3 regions of the Arthrobacter sp. TE12232 genome follow, and region 2 is predicted to be linked to each of the others. Evidence: predicted binding sites of a transcription regulator. Region 2 holds the regulator's gene; each other region holds the start of a gene.

Region 1 (10,169 bases), 3.6 Mb from region 2:
GACACCGCTCCCGCCTCGGCGTCGTCTCCGCCGGCGATCAGCACGAACGGGATCTTGTCCTTGCTGGCCGTGCGGATCTTCTTCGGGAAGCGGTCCGAGGAAATGTCCACCTCGGCGCGGATGCCGGCTGCCTTGAGCTGACCGACGACGTCGAACATGTAGTCGTTGAAGGCCTCCGCCACCGGGATGCCCACCACCTGCACGGGAGCCAGCCAGGCCGGGAAGGCTCCGGCGTAGTGCTCGGTCAGCACGCCCATGAAGCGCTCCACCGAGCCGAACAGGGCGCGGTGGATCATCACGGGCCGCTGGCGGGTGCCGTCGGCGGCCTGGAACTCGAGCTCGAAGCGTTCGGGCAGGTTGAAGTCCAGCTGGATGGTGGACATCTGCCAGGTGCGGCCGAGCGCGTCCTTGGCCTGGACCGAGATCTTGGGGCCGTAGAACGCGGCTCCGCCCGGATCCGGGACCAGCTCCAGGCCGGAGGCTTCGGCCACCTCGGCGAGGGTGCGGGTGGCTTCCTCCCACGTGGCGTCGTCGCCGACAAACTTGTCCGGGTTCTTGGTGGAGAGTTCGAGGTAGAAGTCATCCAGGCCGTAGTCCTTGAGCAGCCCGAGGACGAAGTTCAGCGTGGTGGTGAGCTCGTCCTTCATCTGCTCGCGGGTGCAGTAGATGTGGGCGTCGTCCTGGGTCATGCCCCGAACGCGGGTCAGTCCGTGGACCACGCCGGACTTCTCGTAACGGTAGACCGAGCCGAACTCGAAGAGCCGCAGCGGCAGTTCGCGGTACGAGCGCCCCCGGGACCGGAAGATCAGGTTGTGCATCGGGCAGTTCATCGGCTTGAGGTAGTAGTCCTGGCCCGGCTTGCGGACCGTGCCGTCCTCGTTCAGTTCCGCGTCGATGTGCATGGCCGGGAACATGCCTTCGCGGTACCAGTCCAGGTGGCCGGAGACCTCGTACAGGTGGCCCTTGGTGATGTGGGGGGTGTAGACGAACTCGTAGCCGGCGTCGACGTGGCGCTGCCGGGAGTAGTCCTCCATGGCCTTGCGGATGATGCCGCCCTTGGGGTGGAAGACCGGCAGGCCGGAGCCGAGCTCGTCCGGGAAGGAGAACAGGTCCAGTTCCGCGCCGAGTTTGCGGTGGTCGCGGCGCTCGGCCTCGGCGATGCGCTCCTGGTAGGCCTTGAGCGCATCCTTGGTGGGCCAGGCGGTGCCGTAGATGCGCTGCAGCTGCTGGTTGTTCTGGTTGCCCAGCCAGTAGGCGGCCGAGGACCGGGTCAGGGCGAAGGCGTTGGAGATCAGCTTGGTGTTCGGCAGGTGCGGGCCGCGGCACAGATCGCACCAGATGCTGTCGCCGCTCTTGCGGTCCACGTTGTCGTAGATGGTGAGGTCGCCGGCGCCCACCTCGACGTTGACGCCCTCGCCGGCGTCGGCGGCGTCGTTCTTCTTGCCCAGGAGCTCAAGCTTGTAGGGCTCGTCCTTCATCGCCTCGCGGGCCTCGTCCTCGGTGACGACGCGGCGCACGAACTTCTGGTTCTGGTTGATGATCTTCTGCATCATCTTTTCCAGGGCCTTCAGGTCCTCCGGGGTGAACGGTTCCGCGACGTCGAAGTCGAAGTAGAAGCCGTCAGTGATGTAGGGGCCGATGCCGAGCTTCGCGTCGGGGCGCAGCTGCTGCACGGCCTGGGCCATGACGTGGGCCGTGGAGTGGCGCAGGACGTTGAGCCCGTCCGGGGAATCAATGGTGATGGCCTCGACCGTGGCGTGCTCGGGAAGGGGCTGGTCCAGGTCCTTCAACTCGCCGTTGACGCGGGCCACAACAACATCGCGGCGCTCAAAGAAGAGTTCCGCGCCGGTGGTCCCGGTAGTCACCTTGGTCTCTTCGCCGTCGACGAGAAGGGTGATCTGCTGGGCATCTGACACGGGTGTCTCCTATTCAAAGTTAAGGCTTCGTAGCTTGTGGCGTACGGGGACCACAGCCAGCCTCGTCCATGCTATCGGTTTCTCCAGAGGCCAACCAACGCGCCACGGGTGCGGCGGCGCCGCAGGCGCAGCGCTATTGCGGCGGCGCCGCTGGCCGGTCAGCCGCCCAGCCCGGTAATGGCGAGGTTCCTGCTGATCCCGTCCAGGGGGCCGGGCAGGGGAACGGGCAGCTCCGGCCCGGGATAGGCGGGGGCGCCCGGCGCCGCTACCGGAAACGGCAGGGTTTCGGGGCGGCTGAGGTCCCAGGCCATGGAGGCGCTGATGCTGATCCCCCGTGGCCCGGTCCGGCGGGTGGTGCCTCGGATCAGCAGCAAACGGGTCCCGAACAGCAAGGACCCGGACTGTTCCTGCGCCTCGTGGAAGAAGACCGAATCCACGCAGCCCGTGCCGTCGTCGACGCTGATGAACACCACCCGGCGGCCGCCGCGCATGGGCGGGGTCTGGGTGGCCACCCGCACCCCGGCGACCAGCACCTCCGTGCCGTTGCGCAGTCCCAGCAACTTGTCCGCGGTGGTGACGCCGAGCCGGCCCAACAGCGGACGGTGGCTGGTCATGAGGTGCTCGCTGACATCCACGGCCATGAGGTCCAGTTCCGCCCGCACGTTGTCCACCATGCTGGGCGCGGGCAGCACCGCCTTGAGGTTCTTCAGCTCCACGTCACCCAGCGGCAACGCCAGCTGGCCCTCAATGACCTCCACGCCCTTCCGGTGCGGGCGGGCCTGGAGCTTTTGCAGGTGCTGGACCAGATCCGCGCGGTTCGCCGCTCCCCCGGACGCCCGGTGCAGGGTGTCGAAGGCGCCCAGCTGGGCCAGGCGCTGGATACTCGGCCTGCTCAGCCGCGACCGGGCGCGCAGGTCCGCCAGGGAATCGTAGGGCTGGCCGGCCACAATCCGCTTCAGCTCGGCGGCGGAGAGCCCGAAGATGCCGTTCAGGCTCAGCCGGATGCCCAGCTTGCCCCGGTCCGGCCCGGATTCCACCCGTTCCACCCGGTACTCGGCCTGGCTCCGGTTGATGTCGAGGGGAAGGATGGGGATGCCCAGCCGGCGCGCCTCGGCCACGAGCAGGCGTTTGGGGTACATGCCGGGGTCGTGCTCCCAGAGCCCGGCCAGGAAGGCCTCCGGGTGGTGCGCCTTGAGCCAGGCCGACTGGTAGGTGGGCACGGCGAAGGCGGCTCCGTGGGCCTTGCAGAACCCGAAGCTGCCAAAGGCCTTCAGCGTGCCCCAGACCTTGTCCACCACCTCCGGGCTGTAGTTCCGGGCCCGCGCCTCCTTCCGGAAGAACTCCTCCACCTTGGCCTCCAGGACGTCGTTGCCCAGCGCCCGGCGGAATTCGTCGGCGCGCGCCAGCCCGCATCCGGTCATGACGTCGAAGGTTTTGAGGATTTGTTCGTGGAAGACGGTGACCCCGTGGGTCTCCTTGAGGACCGGCTTGAGGTCGGGGTGCGGGTAGACCTCGGGGGCGAACCCGTGCCGGTGCTCCAGGAAGGGCCGGACCATGTCGGATTTCATCGGGCCGGGGCGGAACAGCGAGATGTCAATGATGAGATCGTTGAATTCCCGGGGTGCCATCTTGCCGATCAGTTCGCGCTGGCCCGGGGATTCGATCTGGAAACAGCCCAGGGTGTGGGTGCTGCGGATCAGTTCAAAGGTCGGTTCGTCATCGAGCGGGACCGCGTTGAGGTCGATGTGCCCGTCCTCGGCAATGTAATCCGGGCCCGTCCCGTCCGGACCGGCCTGATGTGCGCCGGCGGCCACTACCTCGGCCTTGGAGGGGTGGAGCCGGATAACCTCCCGGACGGCGAAGGCCATGGCGCTCTGCATCCGGACGCCCAGGACATCGAGTTTGAGCATGCCCATGGGGTCCATGTCGTGCTTGTCGAACTGGCTCATGGGCAGGCCCAGGCCGCTGGGCTGCACGGGGGTGCGGTCCAGCAGGGTGGCGTCGCCGAGGATGACGCCGCACGGGTGCATGGAGATGTGGCGGGGCAGCCGGTCCAGCCGTTCCGTGAGGTCCACCAGCAGGTCCAGCTGCTGGTTTTCGCTGAAGCCGCGCTGCTCCACCCGGTCGGCGAATTCCTTCAGTTCGGGTTTCTCCACGAGGGCTTCGCGGAAGTGCCGGGCCGAGAACCGCCACAGCTGCTTGGCGATTTCCCCGACCTCGCCGTCGTCCATGCCCAGAGCCAGGCCGGCGTCCCGCACGGCACCGCGAGCGCGGTAGCCGTTTTGCATGCTCATCAGCGTGACGCGTTCGGCTCCGAAGCGCTCAAAGATCTTCCGGTAGACGTTGTGCCGTTCGGCGCTTTCGACGTCGATGTCGATGTCGGGCAGCGTGGCGCGGTCACGGGAGAGGAAGCGTTCAAAGATGAGGTCGTGCTGGAGCGGGTTCACCTGGCTGATGTCGATCAGGTAGTTGACCAGGCTGGAGGCGCCCGAACCGCGGGCGGCCGCCCGGACGCCCATGGCCAGGATCATCCGTGAGACTTCGGCGACGGTCAGGAAGTAGGAGGCGAAGCCCAGTGAGTCGATGATCCGGAGCTCGTGTTTCAGCCGGGTCCGCATCTGCTGTTCCCGCTGCCCGGAGATTCCCGGGAAGCGGCGGCCGATGCCGGCCTCACAGCGCAGGGTCAGCTCTGCGAGCGCGTCGCCGGCGATCCCGATCACGGACGCTTCCGGGACCACGGGCTGCTTCCAACCCATGTCGGCCACGGGGTCCATGCGGCAGCGGTCCGCAAGCGCCTCGGTCTGGGCGAGGAGCCGTTTGAGGTCCGCCGTGCCGTACCCGGCGGCGTGGATGATCTCCTTGGCCAGTTCGAGCATCCGGGCCGCCGATTTGAGCCAGCCCTGCCCGTTGGGCTGCAGCAGCGGGGCGGCGGAGAGCTCGGGCAGGGATTTGAGCGTCCGGGCGGAGTCCAGCACGTCGGCGGTGGCCGCGCCGTCCTCGGCGACATACCGCACGGCGTTGCTCAGCACGGCGGGCACCCCGTGTTCCGCGGCGAGTTTGAGCATGCGCACCGCGTGGGCGGTGCTCAGCGGTTCCCCGGGCGGGCTGAGCTGGGAAACGACCTCCGCCGCCAGCGTCCCGGGGGGCATGGCGTCCAGCCAGCGTTTGAACAGGGTGCGGGGCCGCAGGTACCGCCGGCCGCCCATGGCACGGCCGACGTCGGAGTCCGGACCGATCAGCACCGTCAGGACTGGCTGCAGGGTTTCCGGGTCCAGGGTGCGGGAGGCCAGTTCGGCCCGGGTGACGGCCACCGGAACCGCTCCCTGCGCCTTGCCCGTGGTACGGGCATGGGCGTCGGAGATCAGCCGGCACAGCGCCCGGTAACCGGCGCCGTTGTTGTGTCCGTGCGCCAGCACGACGACGCGTCCCCCGAGCTGGGTGCGGAGGTCGCCGTCGTCGTCAAAGACCGCGAGGTCCACCCCGACGATCGCATCCAGCCCGGCGGCCATGCACGCCTTCAGGTGCTTGACGGTTCCGTAGAGCCCGTCACGGTCGGTGCAGGCCAGCGCGGTGGCGCCGTCGGCGGCTGCGGCCGCGGCCAGTTCCTCCGGCCATGAGACGCCGTAGTGTGCGCTGAAGGCGGTGGAGACGTGCAGATGGGTGAAGCTCATGCTGTTTCGGGCTTCCGGTGGGGCTGCAGGGCGTCGTGGATTCGCACGAGCCGCCACCGGCCGCTGCTGACGTGCCGGCTCAGGTCAAGGGTGAGGGTGGGCTCCGCCGCGTCCTCCCCGTCGGCACGCACCTGGACCCGCCAGATCTCGTGGTCCACCAGGCCCGGACCGCTCCCGAGGGGTGCCCGGCTTTCCTCCGTCCACCACTGGCGGCGTTCATACCAGCGGACCGGTTCCGCGCAGACCGTGTAGCGCCGGCCCGCCCAGTCGAGCCGCAGGGGCTGCCCGGAGGGCGTGCAGGCGACATCCACGGACTCGCTGAACATGCCCACGTTGCCTCCCGACCCAGTCCGGGCTGGAGCCGGCCCAGTCCCCGCTTTCACGCCACTGCATTCACGCCACTGCATTCACGCCACTGCATTCACGCCACTGCATTCACGATATTCGAACATATCTTCGAATAAAGCCAGTCTACGTCGGAGTGGCGACAAAACCCATTCCTTGCGGCATTGCACCGGATGCATGATGGCACAGTGGACTGGGTCGGCCAGAGCTCACTGGTACCGCGGAGTAGGCTTCTTGAACCGGCATTGCAGCGCCGCGGTGCACGGCACATCTATGGGGGTAGAAAAAGTGAAGCATCAAAGCCTGAGGACTGCTGCCGCGGTGGGAGCAGTCCTTTTTCTGGGAGCGGCACCGGCCGCGGCGGCCCCCGCGGAGGTTCTCGACGTCGGCGGAACACCGGTCGGGGTGGTAGTTGGTCCTGACGGCACTGCGTACGTGGGAAATTACGGCGCGGGCGGCGGCATCCGGGTGATACCGCCGGGAGCGCCCCAACCCGCCCGCACCATCAGCACGGGCAACAATGTCTCCGGGATCGCGCTGGCCCCGGACGGCACCCTGTACGTGGCCCAACGAGACAGCGCCACGGGTCAGGACGTGGTGGGCGTCATCCCTACCGGAGCGGCGGCTGTCGCCCGGAGCATTCCGGTGTCGCGCGGGAACCACCTGATCGCCGCCGGACCCGACGGCACGGTCTTCGTTCCGAACCCTGCCGAACGCACCGTATCGATCATCGCGCCCAGGGCATCGACGGTGGACCGCACCGTCACGGTCGGCGCCGGCCCGGTGGAAGTGGCAGTGACGAAGGACGGCACCGCGTTCGTGACGAACCAAGAGGGCGGGACGGTCTCGGTGATCCCGCCCGGGGCGAACACCGTCTCACGGACCATCCAAGTCAGCTCCACCCCCGGAAAGACAGAGAACCCCCACGGGATCGCCGCCGGACCGGACGGGACAATCTATGTCACCAACATCAGTTCCAATCACGTCGCTGTCATCACACCAGGCGCCGACACCGTGGCCTACACCATCTACGTCCCGGGCGGACCCACGGAGGCAGCCGTCGGGCAAGACGGGACGCTCTACGTGGCCAGCGCCCTAAGCCCCGCCCTGTCCGTAATAACGCCGGGCGCCACAGCAACGGGCCCCTCCATCCCAACGGAGAACAACCCCGGCCACCTCGCGGTAGCCCCGGACGGGACCATCATCGTGGCGAGCCCGGGCAACGGCGCCAACAACGGCTCCGTGTCCCGCTACGCACCGGCCTCCGGCAGCCCCCAGCCCCAAGAGACGCAGGCTTCGACCGGGACCCGAGCCGCCGACGGGGCGGCAAGCCCCTGGAACACTCCGGCTGGCATCGCCGGCGCCGCAGCTATCGCCGTCGCCCTATTCATCGTGCTATTCATCGTGGCCGCGGGACGCCGCAGGAAGGCAGCCGTACGCGACCACGTCAATGGGACCGGGGACGGCACCGCCGATCCCCACGCCGCGAACGAGCTACTCCGCAGACCACCGACAGATCAGGGGTGGACGGACGCAGGTGCAGGTAGCAGGATTGAGCCATGAGCTCCCACAACGCACTCCTGAAGCACGTAAGCATCGCCGCCAAGGATTCAACCTTGGTGGCGACTTTTGATATAGACGGCAATATCCCCGGCCAGGGCGCCTATGTAGTGGGGCTCGTGGCGGCAACCCCGGACCATTCCCATCAGCGAAGAATGGGGATCGAGTTCATGAACGGCGAGGCCGTATCCTTCTACTGCTTCAGCCATGACGGCACCGAAGAAAATTTCGACCTCAAGGGCGTCGAGCACTCGGGCAACACCATTACCGGCCATTTCCCGCTCACCACGGTGCTGGGGCTGCCGAAGGGTCACCTCATGACGGCGTTCAGCGACGCCGACGGCCGGGACTACCAGTCCAACGTGCCCGTGGAAGAGGCCCTCTAGGCGCGCTGGCGCGACAAGAAGCAGAAGCCTCAGCTGCCGGCTTTGTAAACTTCGAGTTCGAGCGCGGTGAAGGCCTCCACCATGGCGCGGTAGGTCTTCTCGACGATGTCGGGATCGATGTCTTTCTGCTCCGCGACGGCCTTGACGTGTTCGATCACGCGCTCCACGCGGCCCGGCGCCCGAACCTCCGCGCTGTCCGCCTTCAGGGTCCCGGCGATCCGGATCAGCCGCTCCCGGCGGCCGATCAGCGCCACGATCTGCTCATCCACCTCATCCACTGCCACCCGCACAGCTGCGAGCTGTGCCTTGTCGGCCTGGGCATCTTTGTCGTATCCGTGATTTGTGGACATGTTCATGACAGTATCCAAAGATGCAGCCACGAGTCGATTTAATTTCACTGGGTGTCCACAGTGTTGACGCCTCCCGCAGTTTCTATGTGGATGGCCTGGGCTGGCCCGTCCGCCGGGAAGTCCGGGGCGAGGTCCTCTTTATCCAGGCCAATCACGGCCTCATCCTCTCGCTCTGGGACGCGGGTCAGATGCAGGCCGAAGCGGCCACCGATCCGCCAGCCGGCATTCCCTGCATCACGCTGAGCCACAACCTGGGCAGCGCGGCGGAAGTTGACTGGGTGATGGCGGAGGCCGAGTCCGCGGGAGCCACGATCGTCGCGGCGCCGAAGACCCAGTCCTGGGGCGGCTACACCGGGTACTTTGCCGATCCCGACGGCTACCGCTGGGAGGTCGCCTTCAATCCCGGCTGGGAGGTCGACGACGGCGGCACTGTGACACTGTGACCCGAAGACGCTGTGACTAGAACAGGCTGCCCACCGGCTTGATGAGTTCGGCGGAATCATTCTTCACGTTTCCGACCGCGGTGCCGACGGCGTCGATGGTCCAGCCCTCGGCGACATCGTGCGCCCCCGAGCGGACCAGGTCCACCAGGGTGGCGGCGTCCCCGGCGTGCGGGTCCAACCAGGCCTGCATGGTCGCCCGGTCCATCGGCAGCGGGACCCGGTCGTGCAGGGCCGTCAGTTCCGCCAGCATCCCGCCGGCATAGCCTTCGGGCGGCGAGTCGGTAGTCAGGATCGATGTCGAGAGCAGCCAGCGGTGCGGATCGCCGTCGGCCTTGGACGGGTCCTTCCACCATTCGTACAGTCCGGCGAACACCATCGGGCCGCCGTCGCTCGGGTGCACGTAGTACGGCTGCTTGCTGCGGCCCTCACCGGCTTTCCATTCGTAGTAGCCGTCCGCGGGGACGGCGCAGCGCCGGGACCGCACGGCCTTCCGGAACGAGGGCTTCTCCAGCACGCTCTCGCTGCGGGCGTTGATCATCTTCGAGCCGATCCCGGGGTCCTTGGCCCAGGACGGCACCAGCCCCCAGCGCGCAAGGTGCAGCTGCCGCACCGGGTTCCCGTCGATGAGCCGTTCGAGCAGAATGGGCACGTCCGCGGTCGGGGCGACGTTCCACGACGGCGGGACCGCGATCTCGTGTTCGAGTTCAGCGTCGAACTCGGCCAGCAGGTCTCCGACGGCCCGGGCCATCACGTAGCGTCCACACATGCCCTCCAGCATGCCACCGCGGACCGTCGTGCGGGAATAGTGTGCTGCGCGGTACGGTTATTGGAAGTGACGTACGACTTCCGTGGGCGCCCGGCTCTTCACGCCGGCCCCAACCACTAGCTTGAGGAGAACTTCGTGGATTTCACCCCCGAAACCGGCACCATCACCATGTTTTCGACCACGTGGTGCGGCTACTGCACCCGGCTGAAGAAGCAGCTGGACGCGCAGGGCATCGGGTACACCGAGATCAACATCGAGGAAGTCGAAGGCACTGCCGATCTCGTGGAGCAGCTCAACGGAGGCAACCGCACCGTCCCCACCGTGCTGTTCCCGGACGGCACCGCCGCGACCAACCCCTCCGCGGCCGAGGTCAAGAGCCGGCTCGCCGCCTAGCCTTTCCTTTATCCAAAAACAGCACCAAATCACGACGGCGCGGCCCCCACGGGCCGTGCCGTCCCCCGTTGTCCCGGCAGGCTGTGCGGGTAGATTTGCGGGTAAGTTGTGCGGGTAACCCGCGATTCGAGCAGAGGAGCTTATGCCATGGTCCATAAAGTCAAGGGCGCAGTAGTCCGTTCCAAGAATGCCGATGTCACCCTGGAGACGATCCTGGTGCCGGACCCCGGTCCCGGCGAGGCCCTCGTGGACATCCTCACGTGCGGCGTCTGCCACACCGATCTGCACTACAAGCAGGGCGCGATCAACGACGACTTCCCCTTCCTGCTCGGCCACGAG
Region 2 (10,169 bases):
AGTGACGGTCGGCTTTCCCTCCGGAGACACCGGTTTGGTTCCGGCGGCCGGGTCGATGATGGCCCCGTCGCGCAGGACCGGGCCGGTCACAGTGCGCCCTTGGTGGACGGAATGCCCTCGACCCGGGGGTCCGGTTCGACGGCTGCGCGCAGGGCCCGGGCGAAGGCCTTGAACTGGGCCTCGACGATGTGGTGGGGGTCGCGTCCGGCCGTGACGTTCATGTGAAGGCAGATCCCGGCGTGGAGCGTGATCGCCTCGAACACGTGGCGGGTCAGCGAGCCGGTGAAGTGGCCGCCGATCAGGTGGTATTCCTGGCCTGCCGGCTCGCCGGCGTGCACAAGGTAGGGCCGGCCCGAGACGTCGACGACGGCCTGCGCGAGGGCCTCATCCAGGGGCACGGTCGCCTCGCCGAAGCGGCGGATTCCGGCCTTGTTGCCCAATGCGGTCCGCAGAACCTCGCCAAAGGTGATGGCCACGTCCTCGACGGTGTGGTGGACATCGATGTGGGTGTCGCCGGTGGCCTTGACGGTCATGTCAATCAGCGAGTGTTTGCTCAGGGCCGTCAGCATGTGGTCGTAGAACGGGACCGACGTGCTGATATCCGAGACCCCGGTGCCGTCCAGGTTGATCTCGACCAGGACCGAGGACTCACTGGTGGTCCGTTCCATGCGTGCGGTCCGGCCCTCGGCGGCGGTGGCTCCGGTGTTGCTCATGTAGATGTGTCCTTTGGAAGAAGGCAGGGTGCTGGGCAGTCTGGCGGGGCGCACTGGCTCCCCGTCAAGTCTAGGCCTGCGGCGTTGCGTGGCTGGTCAGGATGCGTTCAAGGGCTTCGAGGAAGGCTGTGGTTTCCGTCTCAGTGCCCGCGGTCACGCGAAGGTGCCCCGGGATGCCGACGTCGCGGATGAGGACGCCGGCGTCCAGCAGGCCCTGCCAGACGTCGTGCGGGCTCTCCAGTCCGCCGAAGAACACGTAGTTCGAATCGGAAGCCGCCGGCTTGAGGCCCAGGCGGGTCAGCTCGGACACGATCCGGTCGCGCTGGCGCTTGATGTCCTCGACGTCGGCCATGAGGGCCACGCGGTGGTGCAGTGCGGCCAGGGCCGTGGCCTGGGTGATAGCTGACAGGTGGTACGGCAGACGGACCAGCCGCAGGGCGTCGGTGACCTCGGGAGCGGCGGCCATGTACCCGAGCCGCGCCCCGGCGAGGGCGAAGGCCTTGCTCATGGTGCGCGAGACGATGAGCCGCTCCCGGCCGGGCAGCAGGGTCAGAGCGCTGGGTGTGCCGTCGTGGGCAAACTCGTGGTACGCCTCGTCGACGATCACGATGGTCTGGCTGGCCTGGCCGGCGTCATAGACGGCCTCGACGACATCAAGACCCAGTCCGGTACCGGTGGGGTTGTTCGGGGAGCACAGGAAGACAATGTTAGGCTCCAGTTCCCGGACCTGGCGGGCAGCCGATTCCGCGCTGAGCCCGTAGTCCGCCGTGCGGGCGCCGACGATGTACTCCGTGTCCGTGCCGGCGGCCAGCAGCGGGTACATCGAGTATGTGGGAGGGAAACCGAGGGCCGTCCGGCCGGGGCCGCCAAAGGCCTGGAGGATTTGCTGAAGAACTTCGTTGGAGCCGTTCGCGGCCCAGATGTTCTCCGCGCCCAGACCGTGGCCAAGGTACTCGGCCAGGGCTTCCCGCAATTCGGTGAACTCCCGGTCCGGATACCGGTTAAGCCCGGCTGCGGCGGCGCTGACAGCCTCAGTGATAGCGGCGCGGACGTCGGCCGGGACACCATGCGTGTTCTCGTTGACGTTGAGCAGAATGGGGACGTCCAGCTGGGGTGCGCCATACGGTCGCAGGCCGCGCAGATTGGTTCGGAGGGGCAGTCGGTTGAGGCGCTCAAGCTGGTCAGTCACGTGACCAGTTTAAGTGGAAGCGGGACGGGCGCTGAAACTGTGACGCCCGGGACGGGCGCCGGCGGTACCTACTTGGACGGAACGAACAGCTGCTGGCCCGGCATTACACGCGCAGCGTCAAGGTTGTTCAGTTGCACGATATCGGCCACGACGTCCCGGGGATCGCGTTCCGGCGCGACGGTCCCCGCAATGGCCCAGAGGGACTCCCCCGGCTGGACCGTCACGGAAACAGTGGGCGTCACATTGAGCTGGTCCGCGGAATCCGCCGCCTTGGCCGGAGCGTTGAGGAATCCGCTGAACGACAAGATGAGCGCTGCCAGCAGGATCAGCGGGATCCCGAAGAAGACGAACCGTCCGCGCCGGGTGAGCCGCAGCGGCGCCTGCTTCGGCCGCCGGGTGACCCCGCGGTCCGTGATGCTGTGATCAAAAGTGCTGTGAAACGCGCTTGCTGCTGACATGAACTGAGCCCTCCTGGACCATACGGTGCCGCCGGCGTTCTCCACATACTCGCCGCCAACCGGCCGAACCTTCGAACATAGAACCGAAAAATGCACTCGACTCACAAATCCTTGAATAGAACACATATTCGAACTTTGCTAGTTCTGTTTTAGCACTTAGTAACGAACGATGTCGAGACTCGCTAGAACAAATGTTTGAAAAAGCTCTGCCGCTGGCCTACTTTTGAGGGAAAGAACAACAGCTTGTGAACTCGTTCATCGGTAGTTGATCAGGAGGGTCTGACATTTCAGGCCGGAAGTTCCCGGTGACAGCAGCCACGGCGGCCGGGTGGAACGGAAAGGCGTTGGCGAACATGGCAGCACAAGCCACCGGCGGCCGGGCCAGTTCACGGAGCGCCCAGCCTGCACGGGCCCCCAAGAGCCTGACCGTCCGGCAGAAGAAAATCCTGGAAACGATCCAGCGCTCCGTCAGTGACAACGGCTACCCGCCGTCCATGCGCGAAATCGGCGACACCGTCGGACTCGCCAGCCTGTCGAGCGTGACCCATCAGCTGTCCCAACTGGAAAAGCTCGGGTACCTGCGTCGCGACCCAAAGCGTCCAAGGGCCATGGAAGTGCTCATGCCGCTGACCCTGGACGAGGGTACGAGGGCCATTTCGGGCGTCGAGAAGTCCAGCGGCCTCCGGGCCGTAGGTGGCCTCTCCGTGACGGAACTCGCCAGCGCCACCGACACGGCAATGGTGCCGTTCGTCGGACGCATCGCGGCCGGCGGACCGATCCTCGCCGACCAGGTGGTGGAGGACGTCATGCCCCTGCCGCGCCAGCTGGTGGGCCACGGCGAACTCTTTATGCTCAAGGTGGCCGGCGACTCGATGATCGATGCCGCCATCTGCGACGGCGACTGGGTGGTTGTCCGCCGCCAGGGTGACGCCGTGAACGGCGACATCGTAGCCGCGCTGCTCGATGATGAAGCAACGGTCAAGACGTTCCGCCAGCGCGACGGTCACACCTGGCTGCTGCCGCAAAACACCCAGTACGAGCCCATCCTCGGCGACCACGCCGTGATCATGGGCAAGGTCGTCTCGGTGCTCCGCTCCCTCTAGCCACCCCGTGGCAGGCCTCCCGGGGTAGCCATCCCCGGGACGGCTTCCAGGGGCCGGAGCCGCGGCTCCGGCCCCTGCTTTTAGTCCTTTCCGGAGTCCTTCGCCAGGCGCTTCAAGGCGGCCACGGCGATCGAAGGATCCGTGGTGGGCCAGAACGGCGGAAGCGCGGCGCGGAGGAACCCGCCGTAGCGCTCCGTGGACAGCCTCGAATCCAGCACCGCCACCACACCCTTGTCCGAGGTCGAGCGGATCAGCCGGCCGGCGCCCTGCGCCAGGCGGATTGCGGCGTGCGTGGCCGAGACGGACATGAAGCCGTTGCCGCCGGCCTGCGCCACCGCACGGGAACGTGCTGTCATGAGCGGGTCGTCCGGCCGCGGGAACGGAATCCTGTCAATGACCACCAGGCGGCAGGACACCCCGGGAACGTCGACACCCTGCCACAGGGACATCGTGCCGAACAAACATGTGTCCGGCTCGTCGGCAAACTGCCGCACGAGCGCCGTCATGCTCGACTCCCCCTGACACAGGATGCTGAGGCCCAGCCGTGGCCGCATCGCCTCGGCGGCCTCCTCCGCCGCCCGCCGGGAGGAAAACAAGCACAGGGCGCCCCCGCCGGAGGCACGGATCAGTTTCTCGAGTTCGTCCAGGGCCTCCGGGGACGTGCCGCGGCCGGGCTTGGGCAGGTGCTGGGCGACATAGAGGATGCCCTGCTTCGGATAGTCGAACGGGGACCCGACGTCGACGCCGGTCCAGCTCGGGGCGCCGCTGCCGACCAGGCCGAGGCCTCCGGCGGCCGGCTCGAACGCCGCCCCGATGGCGAGCGTGGCGGATGTCAGGATGACGGTGTGGTCCGCGAACAGTCCTTCACGCAACCGCCCCGCGACGCTCAACGGAGCCACATTGATCAAGGCCGGCGCGGTCTCGTCCGGCTGGGAGTAGCCCTGCGCCGGGTCGAAGCTGCTATTGCGGGAGAACCACACGACTTCGCGGTTTTCCCGCGCGGCCAGGAGGCGTTCGCAGAGTTCCAGGATGACCATGAGGCGGGACCGGGCGAGCTGGCGACCGCCGTCGGCCGTCGTGGAGCTGTCCCCCTTGGAATCGGAGAGCGCGGCGCGGCAGGCGTCGCGCAACTGGTCGATGCAGTCCAGCTGCTCGGTGTTCAGGCCGTTGGGCATCAACCCGCTGGGGACGCCGTCGATGGCGAGTTCCAGGTGGGAGGCGGCATTGTTCAGGGCGTCCACGGTGATGCCGGTGTGCTTCCGGGCCCCGGAGGCAGCGGCGTGGACCATCGCGACGGAGAGCTGGCCGGAGACTGCGCCTGTGACGCGGTCCTGCAGTTCGTGGGCCTCGTCCACCACCACGACGTCGTACTCGGGCAGGACCGCCAGGCCTTCGAACGCGCTGACGGCGAGCATGGCATGGTTGGTGACCACGACGTCGGCGTCGGCGGCGTTCTGCCGGGCCAGTTCACTGAAGCATTCGGCCGCGAGCGGGCACTTTTGCGCGCCGAGACACTCCATGGACGTGACGGAGACCTGCCGCCAGGCCCGGTCCGTGACACCGGGCATGAGTTCGTCCCGGTCTCCCGTGACCGTCTCCTCCGCCCATTCGCGCAGGCGCACGACTTCCTTGCCGAGCTGGGAGGACGGCCCGCCCAGCGCGGCGGCAAAGTGCGGCACGGACGTGTCCTCGCCGAGGGAGAACAGTTGTCCCTCAGACGGTTCCTCGGACGGGAAGCCGCCCTCGATCTTGTGCCGGCACACATAGTTCGACCGGCCCTTCACCAGGGCAACCTTGACGGGCCGCTCCAGGGCCGGGGTGATCGTCTTGAGCAGCCGGGGCAGGTCGCGGCCGACAATCTGGGTCTGCAGTGCCAGGGTCGCGGTGGAGACCAGGGTGGGCTTGTTGCTGGTCAGCGAGTGGGCGATCAGCGGAATCAGGTACGCCAGAGACTTGCCGGTGCCCGTGCCGGCCTGGACCAGCAGGTGGTCGCCGCTGTCGATCGCGCGCGCCACCTGCCGGGCCATTTCGTGCTGGCCGTCGCGGCTCTGGCCACCCATGCCGGACACGGCACGGTCGAGCAGCTCAATCACGAACTCCTCGCCGGTCCCGCCGGCCGTGTTGCCGCCCGCGGCGTCCTCGCCCGTCCCGCCATCGGCCGGTTCCGCGTCAGCGGCCCCGGCGTCCGGGGATCCGGCCTTGGCCTTGGTCACCGCAGCCTCAGTCATTGCTGATGAAGGGATCCAGTTCAGCGGCGAGTCCTTCGCGCACCATCACCACGGCCCGGGTGCCGGTTTCCTCGTGCTCGAGGCTGAGGATCTCAGCGTCGGTCTCGTGGAGCTTGTTGAGCAGATCTCCGCGGTTGTACGGGATCAACAGTTCAAGCTTCACGCCGGGGCGCGGAATGCCGTCACTGATGGCCTTGAGCAGTTCCGGGATGCCTTCACCTGTGCGTGCCGAGACCACCACGTGGCGCGGTTCGCGCTGCTTGAGCCGTTCGACCACAAACGGGTCGGCGGCGTCGGCCTTGTTCAGGACGATGATTTCCGGAACCTTGCGGGCGTCGACTTCGCTGAAGACTGCCCGGACTGCGGCGATCTGGCCCTCGGGGTCCGGGTGCGAGACGTCGACGACGTGCAGGATGAGGTCCGAGTCGGCCACCTCTTCCAGGGTGGAGCGGAATGCTTCCACGAGCTGGGTGGGCAGCGAGCGGACGAATCCCACGGTGTCCGCCAGCGTGTAGCCGAGGCCGTCGGCGGTTTCTGCCTTGCGCACGGTGGGGTCCAGCGTGGCGAACAGGGCGTTCTCCACCAGCACCCCGGCGTCGGTCAGGCGGTTCAGGAGCGAGGACTTCCCGGCGTTGGTGTAGCCGGCGATCGCTACTGACGGCACGGCATTACGACGGCGGTTGGCGCGCTTGGTTTCCCGGGCGGGCTTCATGGCGGCGATTTCGCGCCGCAGCTTGGCCATGCGGGTGCGGATCCGGCGGCGGTCCAGTTCGATCTTGGTTTCACCGGGACCACGGGAACCCATGCCGGCGCCGGCGCCGCCCACCTGGCCACCGGCCTGGCGGGACATCGACTCGCCCCAGCCGCGCAGGCGCGGGAGCAGATATTCGAGCTGGGCCAGTTCCACCTGTGCCTTGCCTTCCCGGCTCTTGGCGTGCTGCGCGAAGATGTCCAGGATGAGCGCGGTGCGGTCGATGACTTTGACCTTGACGATGTCCTCCAGGCCGCGCCGCTGGGACGGGGCGAGCTCGGCGTCGACCACTACGGTGTCGGCGCCCGTGGACATCACGATGGCTTTGAGTTCCTGCGCCTTGCCGGAGCCGAGGAAGGTTCCGGGGTCGGGCTTGGCCCGGCGCTGGACGAGCCCGTCCAGGACCTCGGAGCCGGCCGTCTCAGCGAGGGCCGCAAGTTCACGCAGGGAGTTCTCGGCGTCGGCGAGGGTACCTTCGCTCCAGAGACCGGCCAGGACGACGCGTTCGAGGCGCAGCTGACGGTATTCGACCTCGGTGACGTCCTCGAGTTCGGTGGACAGGCCCGCCTTGCGGCGCAGGGCGTGGCGTTCCTCGAGGTCCTGCTGGTCGCCGTCGAAGTTGGTGTACACGTCGTCCAGGCGCGAGATGGCCTGTGCCGTGCCGAACACCGCCTTCTGGCCGCCGGCACTCGTGCCGGCTGCGTCGTGGGCTCCGGTGCCGCGGCCCGCGTTCGGGGCAGGGGCGTCCTTGGAGAGGATCCGGTCGATAACAGCCTGGATCTCCTCAGGGCTCATGTCCTGGGCGGCTGAATCGGGTCCGGTGTTGGGCTGGCTGGTCATGGTCTCCTTTAGGGGTTCGGCTATTTCAGAATAGTGCCGATTGGTGCTCTGTGGAGCGGTATTCGCGCTGGGCTGACGGCGAGGGGTCATGCAGGCCTCCTGGAATGCCCGCGGCAACGGTGCCGGGGGCAGGGCTGGCTCCGGGCGGAGCGCTGGCTGGGTAAAGAGAAGGGCTAGGTAAAGAGAACAGCTAGGTGAAGAGAGCGGCTCGGTGGGAGAGGCGCCCGAGGCGCCCGGCTGCGGGGAACGCAGTGAGGTAATTGCCGTCCGCCGGGCCGGCCCGGAAGCGGGCCAGGCACGGTGTCAAGGAAAGAAGGGCCGCCGTCAAGGCGTTGTCGAGAATAGCGGCTGGATTCCAAGTGTTTCGTGCACCTGCCGGCGAGATAACTCGACATGGCGATGGAGCACTGAGCGGAAGGCGTTTACCTGCGTCGCTGCGGGGACGGGATGAGACCCGTGCCGGCTACTTGGAGATCAAGATCATGCTTTTAAGCCTAGCAGACGCCGAAGCTCGCCCGGTTCACGCGGTCAGCTCCCCGGGGTGCGCCGTTCGGGGCGGCCCGCCGGGACCGTTCACGCCCCGTTCCAAGGCTTGGCGGCCGCTCCTTCCTGGCACCGCGGCCGTTCCGTTGCGTACCCGGGCCCGGACGCCGTTCCGCGTCCCGTCCGGTTTCCCATTCGGGTGGACCGCCAACTAATCTGGCCCATTATGGAGTCTGCACACTATTTCAGCGCCCAGCCCGCCGGGCCCTTCACCCGCAAGCCGCTCACCGTGGAGCTTGCCGGTGAGACGCGCCGGCTGCAGACGTCCTCGGGGATCTTCAGCCCGGACGGGATCGACAAGGGAACGGCCGTGCTGCTGGCCGATGTCCCGGCTCCGGCTCCGCAGGGGAACCTGCTTGATATCGGCTGCGGCTGGGGCCCGATTGCCCTGACCATGGCCCTGCGGGCACCGCACTCCCGCGTCTACGCGGTGGACGTGAACGAGCGCTGCGTGACCCTGACCAACGAAAACGCCGCACTGCTGGGACTCACCAACGTCACCGCCAGCACGCCGGAGGCGGTGGACCCCGAACTGCGTTTTGACACCATCTGGTCCAACCCGCCTATCCGGATCGGCAAGGACGAACTTCACGCGCTCCTGCGCCTGTGGATTCCGCGGCTGGCGCCGGGCGGATCGGCGTGGCTCGTGGTCCAGAAGAATCTCGGCTCGGATTCGCTGCAACGTTGGCTCGCGGCGGAGCTCGATTCCAGCTTCACCGTGACCCGTGAGAGCACGTCGAAGTCGTTCCGGATCCTTCGGGTCAGGAAAGCGTCCCGGTAGCCACGATCACGGCCGGGCCGCTGAGCTCGACGTGTTCGTGTCCCTCCGGGCCGACGAAGAATTTCACACCGACCGCTCCGCCGGGAACGTGAACGTTCCACGCGTCCGGCGCGCCCTGCCCGGCCCAGTGGCGGATGGCGACGGCGGCGGCGCAGGCACCGGTGCCGCATGACTGGGTTTCCCCCACCCCCCGCTCGTGGACCCGCATGGTGATGGTGCCCGTGCCGTCGTGGACGAGTGGTTCGGAGGGCACCACGAATTCAACATTGGTGCCGTGCGGCGGCGTCGGATCCACCTTGGGCGCGGTGAACAGCTGCGTGGCCTCAAGTTCGGCCATTTCGGCCAGGGCCACCACTGTGTGCGGGTTGCCCATGCTGACCGACAGTGCGGGCCTGGCCACCTCCAGCCCCTCGGCGCTGACGAGCGAATCCATGGCCCGCGCGGTCGCCTCGCCCGGGAAAATGAACGCCCAGGGCCCCATGTCGACGGCGTAGCCGGCAGCGGTGCGGACGATCGTCTTCACGCCGCCCCGGGTGCCGATGACGAGGGATTCGCCGGCCGGCAGGTTCACGAGGCCTTCGGCGATGAGGAAGTGCACAAAGACGCGGACGCCGTTGCCGCACATCTCAGACAGTGAGCCGTCGCCATTGCGGTAGTCCATGAACCACTCGGCGTCGGGGTGGGCGGTCAGCAATTCCTGCCCCTCGGGCAGGAGCCGCGAGGGCACCGCACGGATCAGGCCGTCGCCGCCGATGCCGCGGTGCCGGTCGCAGAGCGCCGCGACCTGCTCGGGGCTGAGCGACAGTGCGCCGTTGGGGTCGGCGATCAGGACAAAGTCGTTGCCTGTTCCGTGGCCTTTGGAAAACTTCAGACCGCTGAGGGATGCGGTATCGCCGGCGGCAGGGGCGGCGGTTACGGCTTGGGATGCGTCCATGCTCCAAGGTTACCGTTCCGTATGGAGAGCTCCGGCACCGTGACGGGAAGGCTACGGCGGCGGCGGAACGGGCGCCGTCCGGCACAGGGCCGCGGCCCTGGCCACCAGGGCGGGATCCTGCCAGTCCAGCCAGATGACCCGGGGATCGGCACGGAACCAGGTCAGTTGCCGGCGCGCGAACTGCCGGGTGGCGATGATCGTTTCGTCCGTGGCCTGCTCGAGGCTGGAAGTGCCGTCGAGAACCCGGAGGAACTGGGCATAGCCGAGGGCCCGTGGCGCGGTCCTGCCGTTGCGGAGCCCCGCGGCGTCGAGCCGCCGGACTTCCTCCAGCAGCCCCCGGTCCACCATGGCGTGGACCCGCAGGGCCAGGCGCTCCCGGAGCAGTTCCCTGTCGACTTCGAGCCCGATCTGGACGGCAGGCTGGAAGTACTCGCGGGCGGGCATGAAGGAGCTGAACGGGCGTCCGGTGAGTTCGAAGACTTCCAGGGCGCGGACGATGCGCCGGGCATCGCCGAGCCTGCCGGCCGACACGGGGTCCACGGCTTCCAGCCGTTGCCGCAGCGGCGCGGGGCCCGCCGTTTCCAGTTCGACCTCCAGGCGCCGTCGGATATCCGGATCCGTGCCGGGAA
Region 3 (10,169 bases), 1.7 Mb from region 2:
GGCCGGCGGTGTCCCCGGCCCGGACTTCGGCGAAGTTGAAGCCGGCGGGCTCGGCCACCCGGGGAAGCGTGGCAAGCTCCATCGGGTAACGGCGCCGGGCCGCAGTGCCGGCCGCACCGCTTTCAGCCGCGGCCGGGTTGGCCTCGAGCCATCGGGCGCTCTGCTCTTCGAGCCAGATCAGCGACCGCATGGCATCGATAGCCGTGCGTTCGACGTCGGACTGGCGGAACACGTCGTTGAACACTTCCAGCGATACCGGTCCGGTATAGCCGGCGCGGACCACGTGGCCCATGAACTTGGGAAGGTCGAACTGGCCCTCGCCCGGGAACACCCGGTAGTGCCGGCTCCAGGACAGCACGTCCATCGTCAGCTTGGGGGCATCGGCCACCTGGACGAAGAAGATTTTCGCCGGGTTGAAAGCCTCAATCGGCGCGGTGTCCCAGCCGCGGGAGAGGATATGGAAGGAGTCCAGGCAGGTGCCCAGATGGGGGTGGTCCACCATGTCAACCAGCCGGTGGGCGTGCTCGTAGTCGCTGACGTATTTGCCCCAGGCCAGGGCCTCGTAGGCGACCTTGACACCGTGTTCGCCCGCGAGGTCCGCGAGCCGGGAGAGCTGGGCGGCCCGGAGTTCGTCGTCGTCGATCGTGGCCGTGCCCACGTTGGAGCACAGCAGCATGGTGTCCATGCCCAGCCGGGACATGAGCCGGAACTTGGCGTCCGCGCGGCGCAGATTGGCGGCGAGCAAGTCCTCGGGAACGCTGTCGAAGTCGCGGAACGGCTGGTAGAGGTCCAGCGTGAGTCCGAGGTCGGCGGCCAGCTTCCGGACATCCTCCGGGCTCAGCGATGACGTGACGAGGTCCTGTTCGAAGATTTCAATGCCGTCAAAGCCGGCAACCGCACAGGCCTGCATTTTTTCCCGCAGGGTGCCGGAGAGGCAGACGGTCGCGATTCCGGTGCGCATCAGGCTGCCACCTCTTCCGCGGCCACGAGTTCCAGGAAGTGGGAGCGCATGCGGTCCGCGTCGGGCTCCCGCCCGGTGAAGATCCGGAACGCGTCCGCGGCCTGCCCCACCGCCATCCGGCCGCCGTCAAGGACGTCGCAGCCCTTGGCCCGGGCCGCGCGGACGAGCTCGGTTTCGATCGGCCGGTACACGATGTCGGCCACCCAGTGCCGGGACTCCACGAGGGACATGTCCAGCGGAACACCCGGATGGGCGGCCATGCCCACCGGGGTGCAGTGCACCAGGCCGTCGGCCCGGGGCATGAGCTGCGGCAGCTCCGCCGTCGTGCGGGCCGTGACCGTCCGGTCCGGGAAGAACCCGGCGAGCTCGGCAGCCCGGGCGGCGCAGCGCGCCGCATCCGTGTCCACGAGGTCCAGTTCCCGGACACCCGCCGTGAGCAGGGCGTAGGCGACGGCGGATCCCGCGCCGCCGGCTCCCAGCTGGACCACACGGTCCAGGGCGGCCCCGGGGAGGCCGGAGGCCAGGGCCGCCGCGAAGCCGGAAAAGTCGGTGTTATGCCCGATGAAGCGGCCGTCCCGGATGACCACGGTGTTGACGGCGCCGAGTCGCCGGGCGTCGGCGGAGACCTCGTCAAGGTAGTCGAGCACGAGCTGCTTGCAGGGGTGGGTGATGTTCAGTCCGTTGAACCCGAGGCTCCGGGCACCGGACAGCAGCTCCCCCACGGCCTGACCGGGCAGGCCAAGTTCGATCAGGTCGATGGGGCGGTAGAGGTACCGGAGGCCCTGGACGTCACCTTCGCGTTCATGCATGTAGGGCGTGAGGGACGGCATGACACCGTCTCCCACGAGTCCCACGAGGAAGGATTCTGCTCGATTGCTCATCCGGTTAGCTCCTTTGACAACTGCACTCGGCGAGCCGTGGCGCTTGAGGCGTCCGCGGCGGGCCGGGTGATGGGGATTACACTACAGACTTTGTTCACATGTTGCACACTTGTTCGAATGACGAACATATTATTACGACGGCGCCTGCCATCCCGAGGCACCCCCGGGCGGCGGGCGGAGCACGTCACCGCTGGGGCAGCCGGGCCGAGAGCTCAGCTGCGGCCGACTGGAGCAGGGGCACACAGGCCACCAGGTCCTCCATGCTGAGCCGGAACACCGGCACGGCCGTGGCGAGGGAGGCAAACGCGTGACCTTGGGCGTTGAACACCGGAACCGCGACGGCGCGCATGCCGGCCTCGTTTTCCTCGTCCATCGTGGCGTAGCCACGGCGGCGGACCAGTTCGATCTCCGCCCGGAACGCGTCGCGATCGGTAATGGAATGCTCTGTCAGCGGATCGAGGGGCAGTTCATCGAGAAGCTGGGCGCGGGTGGCGTCATCGGCGAACGCCACCAGCGCCTTGCCCACCGAGGTGGTGTGCAGCGCCCCCAGATGGCCGGGATCGCTGGTGACGCGGAAGGTTCGCGGGCCATCCACCTTATTCACCGTCAGATGGTGGATGCCGTCACGCACGGAAAGAATGGTGGCCTCGCCCGTTTCCTCGGTCACCCGGCGCAGGATGGGAAGTGCCGTGCCCGCAAAGCCGTGATGATTGGAAACCCGCTGGCCAAGCTGGAAGACGCGCAGGCCCAGGTGGTAGCGGCGCCCGTCGGACTCGTAGTCCACGAAGCCGTCCCGCGTCAGCGAGCCGAGCAGGCGGTACGTGGTGCTGAACGGCAGATCGGCCCGGCGGGAGATCTCGGCGGCGCTGGCGCCGCGCGGCTCGTCGCCCAGGAGAACCAGCAGGCCCAGGGCCTTCCCCACCATGTCCGTCCGCGAGTCCTCCTTGGCGGCCTTGGCAGGCCTCACAAGGGCCTCCCCCGGGGCGGCGGAGACGGCGGACTCTTCTGTGCCTTGATTCACACTCATACAACGATGCTCCCACATAGTGAGAACTATTTCTAGATGGTGATTATTTTTCTTGACAGGTGACTACGCTCACAGTCATGATTGCTACATCGCACAAGTAGCTTCCACCATGTGGCTACTAGTCCGGGTCTTTCCACGGACCTCCGGCTGCACCAAACTTAAGCAAGCGGCAGTCGAGACATTCCTGATCCATCCGCGACAACGTCGTCACACAAAAGGAACACCATGAGCCAGACTCTCCCGTCCGCGACGGGCACCACCACGGGAGGGACGCCGAAGAAGGCGGCCCTTGCCAGCTTCCTGGGCAGCGCCGTCGAGTACTACGACTTCTTCATCTTCGGTTCGGCAGCGGCACTGATCTTCCCGCATGTTTTCTTCCCCGACGCCGACACCAACGCGGCGATCATGTCGTTCGCCACTTTCGGCTTCGCCTACATTGCCCGCCCGATCGGCGCCGTCGTCCTGGGCCACTTCGGCGACAGGATCGGCCGCCGGAAGGTCCTCATGTTCACGCTCCTGCTGATGGGGGCCTCCACCTTCGTCATCGGCTGCCTTCCGGACTTCAAGACGGTGGGCTGGTGGGCCCCTGTCCTGCTGGTGCTGGCACGTCTCTGCCAGGGCTTCTCCGCGGCCGGTGAGCAGGCCGGTGCGTCTTCGATGACGCTGGAGCACGCCCCGGACAACCGTCGCTCGTTCTTCACCTCCTGGACGCTCACGGGCACCCAGGGCGGCCAGATCCTCGCTGCCCTCGTCTTCATCCCCGTCCTGGCGCTGCCCGATGACATCAAGTACAGCATCGGCTGGCGCATCCCGTTCTGGCTCAGCGCCGTGGTTGTGCTGGTCGCGTTCTTCATCCGCCGCACCCTGCACGAACCGCCGGCATTCGAGGAAGCCCGGAAGACCGCGCAGATCTCCAAGCTCCCGGTGGCCGACCTCCTCAAGGGCCACTGGCGCGATGTCCTCCGCGTCATCGCCTGCGCCTTCATCGCCGCCGTGTCCACGGTCTTCGGGACCCTGGCCATCAGCTACGCCAAGAACGTTGCCGGCGTGGACGGCACCACCACGCTCTGGCTCGTCGTCGGCGCCAACTTCATGGCCCTGGGCACCCAGCCGCTCTTCGGCATGCTCGCCGACAAGATAGGCCGGAAGCCGGTCTTCATCTACGGCGCACTGTCCAGCGCAGCCCTGACCCCGGTCTTCCTGCTGAGCCTCGAGTCCGGCAACGTCCCGCTCATGTTCCTTACGGCAATCGCGTTCTTCTCCTTCGGCTACGCTGCCGCCAACGCGGTCTGGCCCTCCTTCTACGCCGAGATGTTCAGCACCAACGTCCGCTTCTCCGGCCTCGCCATCGGCACCCAGCTGGGCTTCCTCATGGCGGGTTTCGCCCCCGCGATCGTGGCGGCCATGGGCGGCATCCAGCCCGGCGGCTGGGTCCAGATCAGCATCTTCACCGCAGTCATCTGCCTGATCGCCACCATTGCGGCCCTGACGGCCAAGGAAACCTTCAAGGTGCCCACCAAGCAGCTCGGCGTCAAGTAGTCCGGCCGCGGCGCTCCTGACCGGCACCGCGCTCAACCGGAAGTTCCGCACCTACGACGGCGGCCCGTCCCTTCGGGGGCGGGCCGCCGTCGCGCGTGCAGGCGGTCAAAGAACGTGCCCAGGCGGCCATCGGAGCAAGAATCGGACCGGAGCCGGGGCCGGAAATCGGGCCGCCGCCGAAAACTAACCGTCCCCTTACCGCACTGAAACGCGGACGCAACATTGGCGCAGGACACTGGAAGGGCCGGCAAGAGCAGGCACCAACTCCAGTCCAGGAGGCCCCGTCATGTTGAAGGAAGCGAAAGCCCATGTAACCCGTATCCGTGCCCTCGACCAGCTGCACCGCGGCGACGAGATCGAGGCCCGTTTGCGCGTCGGCCCGAACTACGACGATGTCGTGATCCGCCGCGGCCGCGTCCAGGAGACGGCGCCCGGAATCGGCGTCGTCTGGATCATGGACCGCCATTCCGGCATGCGGAAGGCCATCAACGCGGACGAATGCACCGTCTGGCGGGTCGCCTGAAGCGTCAGCCTCCCGCCACGGACTGGATGATCAGGACTTCCTGGCCCGGTGCCACCGTCGTCACCAAGCCCTGCAGCCGCCGGATCTCATTCCCGTTGACGTATATATTCACGTAACGGCGAACGGTTCCGGTTTCATCCCGCAACCGCCGCGACAGCGCCGGATAATCCCCGGTCACCGTATCGAGCACCCACTCCACCGTCACCGCTTCCTCCGCGGGCGCAGTCAGGATGGACTGCCCGCCGGCCAGCGGTTGGAGGACGCTCGGCAGGACCACACTGATCGCGGAATCCGCCGGCACGGGCACGCCGTTAGTCACGACGCCGTTCATGCGTTTCCAGCCCTTCACGGCTGCACTGGCTCACAGCTGCATCGGGAGCAGGGCAGCGGAAACCGTGGCAGCCCGCACGCACAGCACGTCCGGCAGGTGCGAGGCCACTTCGCTGAAGTGCTCCCCCTCGTCGGCACTGGCATAGACGCTGCCGCCCCGCGTTCCGAAGTAGACGCCGGCGGGCTCGGCCTCGTCGACGCACGCAGCATCGCGCAGCACGGCGTTGTACTCGGGGTCCGGCAGACCGGAGTCGAGCCGCTTCCAGCTGGCACCGGCGTCGTCCGTCCGGTGCACCGCCAGCTTGCCGTCCGGCGGAATCCGCTCGCCGTCGGCCTTCAGCGGGATCACCCAGGCCGTACCGGCCCGGCGCGGGTGCGTCAGCATCACAAAGCCGAAGTCCGCCGGGAGCCCTTCGGCGATCGATTCCCACGATTCGGCGTCGTCGTCGCTGCGGTACACGCCGTGGTGGTTCTGCGCATACAGGCGGCCGTCGACGGCGGCGTCCGCCGCGATCTTGTGGACGCACTGGCCGAATTCCGGGTTGGGGTCCGGCATGAAGTAGGCGGAAATCCCCCTGTTGCGGGGTTCCCAGGAAGCTCCGCCGTCGAGCGAGCGGTAGACCCCGCCTGTGCTCATGGCGACGTGAACTTTCTCGCCCGTGGGGTCAACGACGATCGAGTGGGCCGCGGCGCCGCCATAGCCGGCACCCCATTCGCTGCGGTGCGGATGATCCCAGAGGCCGCGGTTGAGCTCGAAGTGCTCGCCGCCATCGGTCGATTTCCAGACGGAGATCGGCTCGCACCCTGCCCAGACGACGCCGGGCCGGGACTCGGCATCGGGGTGGATCTGCCAGATTCGCTCCAAGGCGGCGTCCGTGCCGTCGGGGAACGTGATGGCGCCGTTTTCGGGCTCCTCCCACGTCCCGCCCAGGTCATCCGAGTGAAAGACGGTGGGACCCCAGTGCTCGGAGCGGACCCCCACCAGGATCCGGGTCCGCCCGCCGCGGCTGTCGATGCCGATGCTGGGCACTTCACTCATCAGAAAATGCGGCCCGGACAGGGACCATTCCCTCCGGTCCGGGCTGGTCGCCAGCCACAGACCCTTCTTGGTGCCGATCGCCAGGATATAACTCTCTGCAGTAGCCATGCCCCCCATGCAACCACCCGCACCGGAAGGCCGCAACGGTTTTCTTGCGATGCCGCCGTGGTCCCGGGACGGTGCGCCGGCGTGCCGGGCCCCGCCGTCAGTCGACGAACTCCGACTGCGTCTCGATAAAGTCCCAGTCCGCGTCCGTCAATGATCCGGCGCCGCCGGCGTCGAAGATCCCCCGCTTGACGGTCTCGGGCAGCTCGATGGTCCGGAGGTTTTCCCGGAGCCATTCCTTACTCGCCAAATCCAGATCCAGCCACCACATATAGATCTCCACGGCAGCCACCTCCTCCTGTGTTCTTCAACCGTAGGCCCCGCCCCCGGGGTGTACAAGGGATGCGCCGGGACCGGCACCGCAACGGGTCCGGCCGCGGGACCGGGAAGTAAGTCCCTGTTCAATGCGACACCGCCGGGCAAGAATGAAGTATGTCTGCCGAGTCCGCCGAGTCCGCCGCCGGGCCCTCGCCCGTCGTGGTGGCCGTGCTTCCGGGACAGCATCCCGAGGTGCTGCAGACCGCGGGAGCGCTTGCCAAGCGCCTCGCCGCGCCTCTGGTCTGCGCGTATGTGGACGAGGCCAGCTACCTCGTGGAGTGGGATCCTGAGCGGTCCGCGCACCGACTGTCGCTGCATCCGGACACGGACAACGACGAGATCCGGGCGACAACCCAGGAGCTGCGCTCCACCATTGAGGCAAGCTGCGGCGGCCTGGGCATCGACTGGTGCCTGCGCACCCTGGCGGGCGACCCGGCCCGGGCGATCGGCAGGCTGGCCACCGAGACGAACGCGCTCATGATCGTGGTGGGGACCCCGGAACCCGGACTCGGCCACCGCATTTCGGCGGCGCTCAATGGCTCCGTGGCGGCATGGCTGAGCCACCATCAGGAGCATCCAATCCTGATCGTTCCGGCGGCAGGAAAATAAAGCGAAAGTAGTTATTCGGGGTGCTGGCGCTATCCCACTACCGCCGAGTAAGCTCGATACGTAGGCCGGATGAACCGCCTACCCAATAGCTGCTCCGGAGTGCGTATCCCCCAATAACGCACTCCGGAGCTCTTTAATTTCCGCCATGCGCCGAATTCACCGCCGGGCCGCCCCGAACGCTTGAAAACATACCCCTAGGGGGTATATGTTGAGGGCATGAGCGAGTCCGAAGTTCCCGTCACAGCCCCCCTGGCGCCCCACGAGGAGCGCGGCTACACCTCCAATAAGGAGGCCTACCTGCGCCGGCTCAAGCGGATCGAAGGCCAGGTGCGAGGCATCGCCCGCATGGTTGATGAGGACAAATACTGCATCGACATCCTCACCCAGGTTGCCGCCGTCACCAAAGCCCTGCACGCGGTGAGCCTGGGGCTCGTGGAAGAGCACATCGGCCACTGCGTCGTCGGCGCCGCCTCGGAGCCGGATCCGGAACTGCGGGCCGAAGCCATCGATTTCAAAGTCAAAGAGGCCGCCGATGCCATCGGCCGCCTCCTGCGCTAAGAATTGCACCACCCACCCCACCACCGGGCCGGGGAACCATCCCCTGCCCAGCGACAAGGAGCACGCCATGGGCACCGTTTCCACTACCGTCAACGTTTCCGGAATGACCTGCGGCCACTGTGTGTCCTCCGTCAGCGAAGAACTTGAGGCGCTCTCAGGCGTCGAAAAGGTCGACGTCGACCTCAAGGCCGGCGGCATTTCCAGCGTCACGATCACCTCCAGCGAAGCATTGTCGTTTGCCGAGATCGGCGAGGCGGTCGCTGAAGCGGGCTACCTCGTGGTCGCCACCGAGGCCTGAGCGCCCTTGCGGGCCGGCGGACGGCACAGAACGGACCGAGCGATGAGAACAGAAGGGCGCCGTGCGTAACGAGCAACTGCTGCACCAATCCGGAAGCCGTGTCATTGACCTCGATATCGAGGGCATGACGTGCGCCTCCTGCGTCAACCGGATCGAACGCAAACTCGGAAAACTCCACGGCGTCGAAGCCTCCGTCAATCTGCCCCTTGAGACCGCCCACGTCACCGTCCCGGCGGCCATCACAGACGAACAAATCACCGCCACCGTCGCCGCGGCAGGCTACAAGGCCACGATCCGGCCCCCCAAGCACCCGACTGACGCGAGTGGCCCCGCCGAAAGCCCCAAGCTCGGCCCCCGGCTCGTCGGGGCAGCCGTCCTCACCATCCCGGTGTTTCTCATTTCGATGTTCCCGGCCTTCCACTTCGCCAACTGGGGCTGGGCAGCAGCCCTCCTCGCCCTGCCCGTGGTTACCTGGGCGGCGTGGCCATTCCACCGGGCAGCCGCCGTCAACGCCCGGCACCTCTCCTCCACGATGGACACGCTCGTCTCCATTGGCGTGACGGCGGCCTACGTCTTCTCGGCCTGGCAGCTCTTCGCGGACCCGCTAATGACCGCCCACCCGGAGATGGACGGAACGGGGATGGACTCCGGCGGACTCTACTTCGAGGTTGCCTCGGTAGTCACCACGTTCCTGCTGCTGGGCCGGTATCTGGAGGCCAATGCCAAGCAAAAAGCCGGAGACGCCCTCAAGGCACTGCTGAATCTGGGTGCCAAGGATGCCACAGTGCTCCGCGACGGCCAGGAGCAGCAGATTCCCGCCGATCGGCTGGGGGTAGGCGACCTCATTGTGGTCCGCCCCGGCGAGAGGATTGCGACTGACGGCATCGTCGTCGAAGGGTCCTCCGCGGTCGACGCGTCGCTGGTCACGGGTGAATCGGTGCCGGTGGAAGTCGGCCCGGACAGCTCGGTCACGGGTGCCACCATCAACACCTCCGGCCGGCTGCTGGTCCGCGCCACGCGCGTCGGCGCCGAAACCACCTTGGCCCAGATGGGCCGGTTGGTCTCCGAGGCGCAGACCGGCAAGGCGCAGATTGCGCGCCTCGCGGACCGGATCAGTGCCGTCTTCGTGCCAGTGGTCCTCGCCATCGCCGTGGTGACCTTTGGCGCCTGGCTGCTCGCGGCCGGCCCGGAGATCAGCGACGCCGAACTCCGGGCAGCGTTTACGGCCGCCGTCGCCGTACTCGTCATTGCCTGCCCCTGCGCCCTGGGCCTGGCCACCCCGGTGGGGCTGCTCACCGGAACCGGCCGGGGCGCCCAGCTGGGCATCCTGATCCGGGGCCCCCAGGTCCTCGAGGACACCCGGACCGTTGACACCATCCTGCTGGACAAGACCGGCACCGTGACCACCGGCCACCTCGCCGTCGACGGAACAGAGGCCTTCGGAGCGTTCACCCCTGCGGAGGTTCTGCGTCTGGCCGGAGCCCTGGAGGCCGCGTCTGAACACCCGATCGCCCGCGCCATCACTGCCGCGGCACGGGACGCGGCACTGGTTACGGCACCGGGTACGTCACCGGACGCCGCGGCCGGGGCGCCGGCTGCAGGGAACCGCGAGGTCGCGAACGGCGGCGCCGGCCTGGCCGTCGTCGCCGGTTTCCGCTCCGCGCCCGGCGGCGGCGTCCAGGGCACCGTCGAGGGCCGGCTCCTGACGGCAGGCCGTACGGGCTGGCTGGAGCAGAACGGCATCGCGCCCGCCGCCGCGCAACTGGAGGCACTCAGCACCGCCGAAGCCTCCGGCGCCACAGCGATCTGGCTCACCGTGGACGGGGAGCCCGCCGGCATCATCAGCCTGCGGGACACGCTCAAGCCGGGCTCCGCAGCCGCGATCTCGCGGCTGCGCGGGCTGGGTCTCCGGCCGATCCTCCTGACCGGGGACAACGCCGCCGTGGCCGCGCAGGTGGCAGCCGCCGTCGGCATAGCTCCG

The links. Region 2 encodes LexA, which represses DNA repair genes until DNA is damaged. Its sites were predicted from a motif close to TCGAACANNTGTTCGA; they were not measured.
Region 1: the regulator LexA is predicted to act here: its motif matches at 6,032-6,047, upstream of ACVWZ7_RS20415 (DUF6504 family protein).
Region 3: the regulator LexA is predicted to act here: its motif matches at 1,944-1,959, upstream of ACVWZ7_RS11690 (shikimate dehydrogenase).

The regions. Positions count from the first base shown of each region.
Region 1 covers NZ_JBSSFK010000001.1:4,554,638-4,564,806, reverse strand. Annotated here, with positions in the region: gene thrS (threonine--tRNA ligase) at 1-1,916, opposite strand, end outside; gene ACVWZ7_RS20420 (DNA polymerase III subunit alpha) at 2,075-5,587, opposite strand; gene ACVWZ7_RS20415 (DUF6504 family protein) at 5,584-5,919, opposite strand; gene ACVWZ7_RS20410 (Vgb family protein) at 6,221-7,495, shown strand; gene ACVWZ7_RS20405 (hypothetical protein) at 7,492-7,878, shown strand; gene ACVWZ7_RS20400 (chorismate mutase) at 7,908-8,234, opposite strand; gene ACVWZ7_RS20395 (VOC family protein) at 8,249-8,671, shown strand; gene ACVWZ7_RS20390 (SOS response-associated peptidase) at 8,688-9,437, opposite strand; gene ACVWZ7_RS20385 (mycoredoxin) at 9,573-9,830, shown strand; gene ACVWZ7_RS20380 (S-(hydroxymethyl)mycothiol dehydrogenase) at 9,978-10,169, shown strand, end outside.
Region 2 covers NZ_JBSSFK010000001.1:962,807-972,975, forward strand. Annotated here, with positions in the region: gene hisH (imidazole glycerol phosphate synthase subunit HisH) at 1-90, opposite strand, end outside; gene hisB (imidazoleglycerol-phosphate dehydratase HisB) at 87-713, opposite strand; gene ACVWZ7_RS04270 (histidinol-phosphate transaminase) at 784-1,902, opposite strand; gene ACVWZ7_RS04275 (LysM peptidoglycan-binding domain-containing protein) at 1,971-2,360, opposite strand; gene lexA (transcriptional repressor LexA) at 2,714-3,463, shown strand; gene ACVWZ7_RS04285 (ATP-dependent DNA helicase) at 3,544-5,691, opposite strand; gene hflX (GTPase HflX) at 5,684-7,282, opposite strand; gene ACVWZ7_RS04295 (class I SAM-dependent methyltransferase) at 7,992-8,606, shown strand; gene dapF (diaminopimelate epimerase) at 8,587-9,540, opposite strand; gene miaA (tRNA (adenosine(37)-N6)-dimethylallyltransferase MiaA) at 9,592-10,169, opposite strand, start outside.
Region 3 covers NZ_JBSSFK010000001.1:2,627,314-2,637,482, reverse strand. Annotated here, with positions in the region: gene ACVWZ7_RS11695 (TIM barrel protein) at 1-961, opposite strand, end outside; gene ACVWZ7_RS11690 (shikimate dehydrogenase) at 961-1,842, opposite strand; gene ACVWZ7_RS11685 (IclR family transcriptional regulator) at 2,027-2,869, opposite strand; gene ACVWZ7_RS11680 (MFS transporter) at 3,095-4,408, shown strand; gene ACVWZ7_RS11675 (hypothetical protein) at 4,695-4,931, shown strand; gene ACVWZ7_RS11670 (MoaD/ThiS family protein) at 4,936-5,262, opposite strand; gene ACVWZ7_RS11665 (WD40/YVTN/BNR-like repeat-containing protein) at 5,293-6,417, opposite strand; gene ACVWZ7_RS11660 (hypothetical protein) at 6,506-6,688, opposite strand; gene ACVWZ7_RS11655 (universal stress protein) at 6,838-7,332, shown strand; gene ACVWZ7_RS11650 (metal-sensitive transcriptional regulator) at 7,549-7,890, shown strand; gene ACVWZ7_RS11645 (heavy-metal-associated domain-containing protein) at 7,958-8,188, shown strand; gene ACVWZ7_RS11640 (heavy metal translocating P-type ATPase) at 8,250-10,169, shown strand, end outside.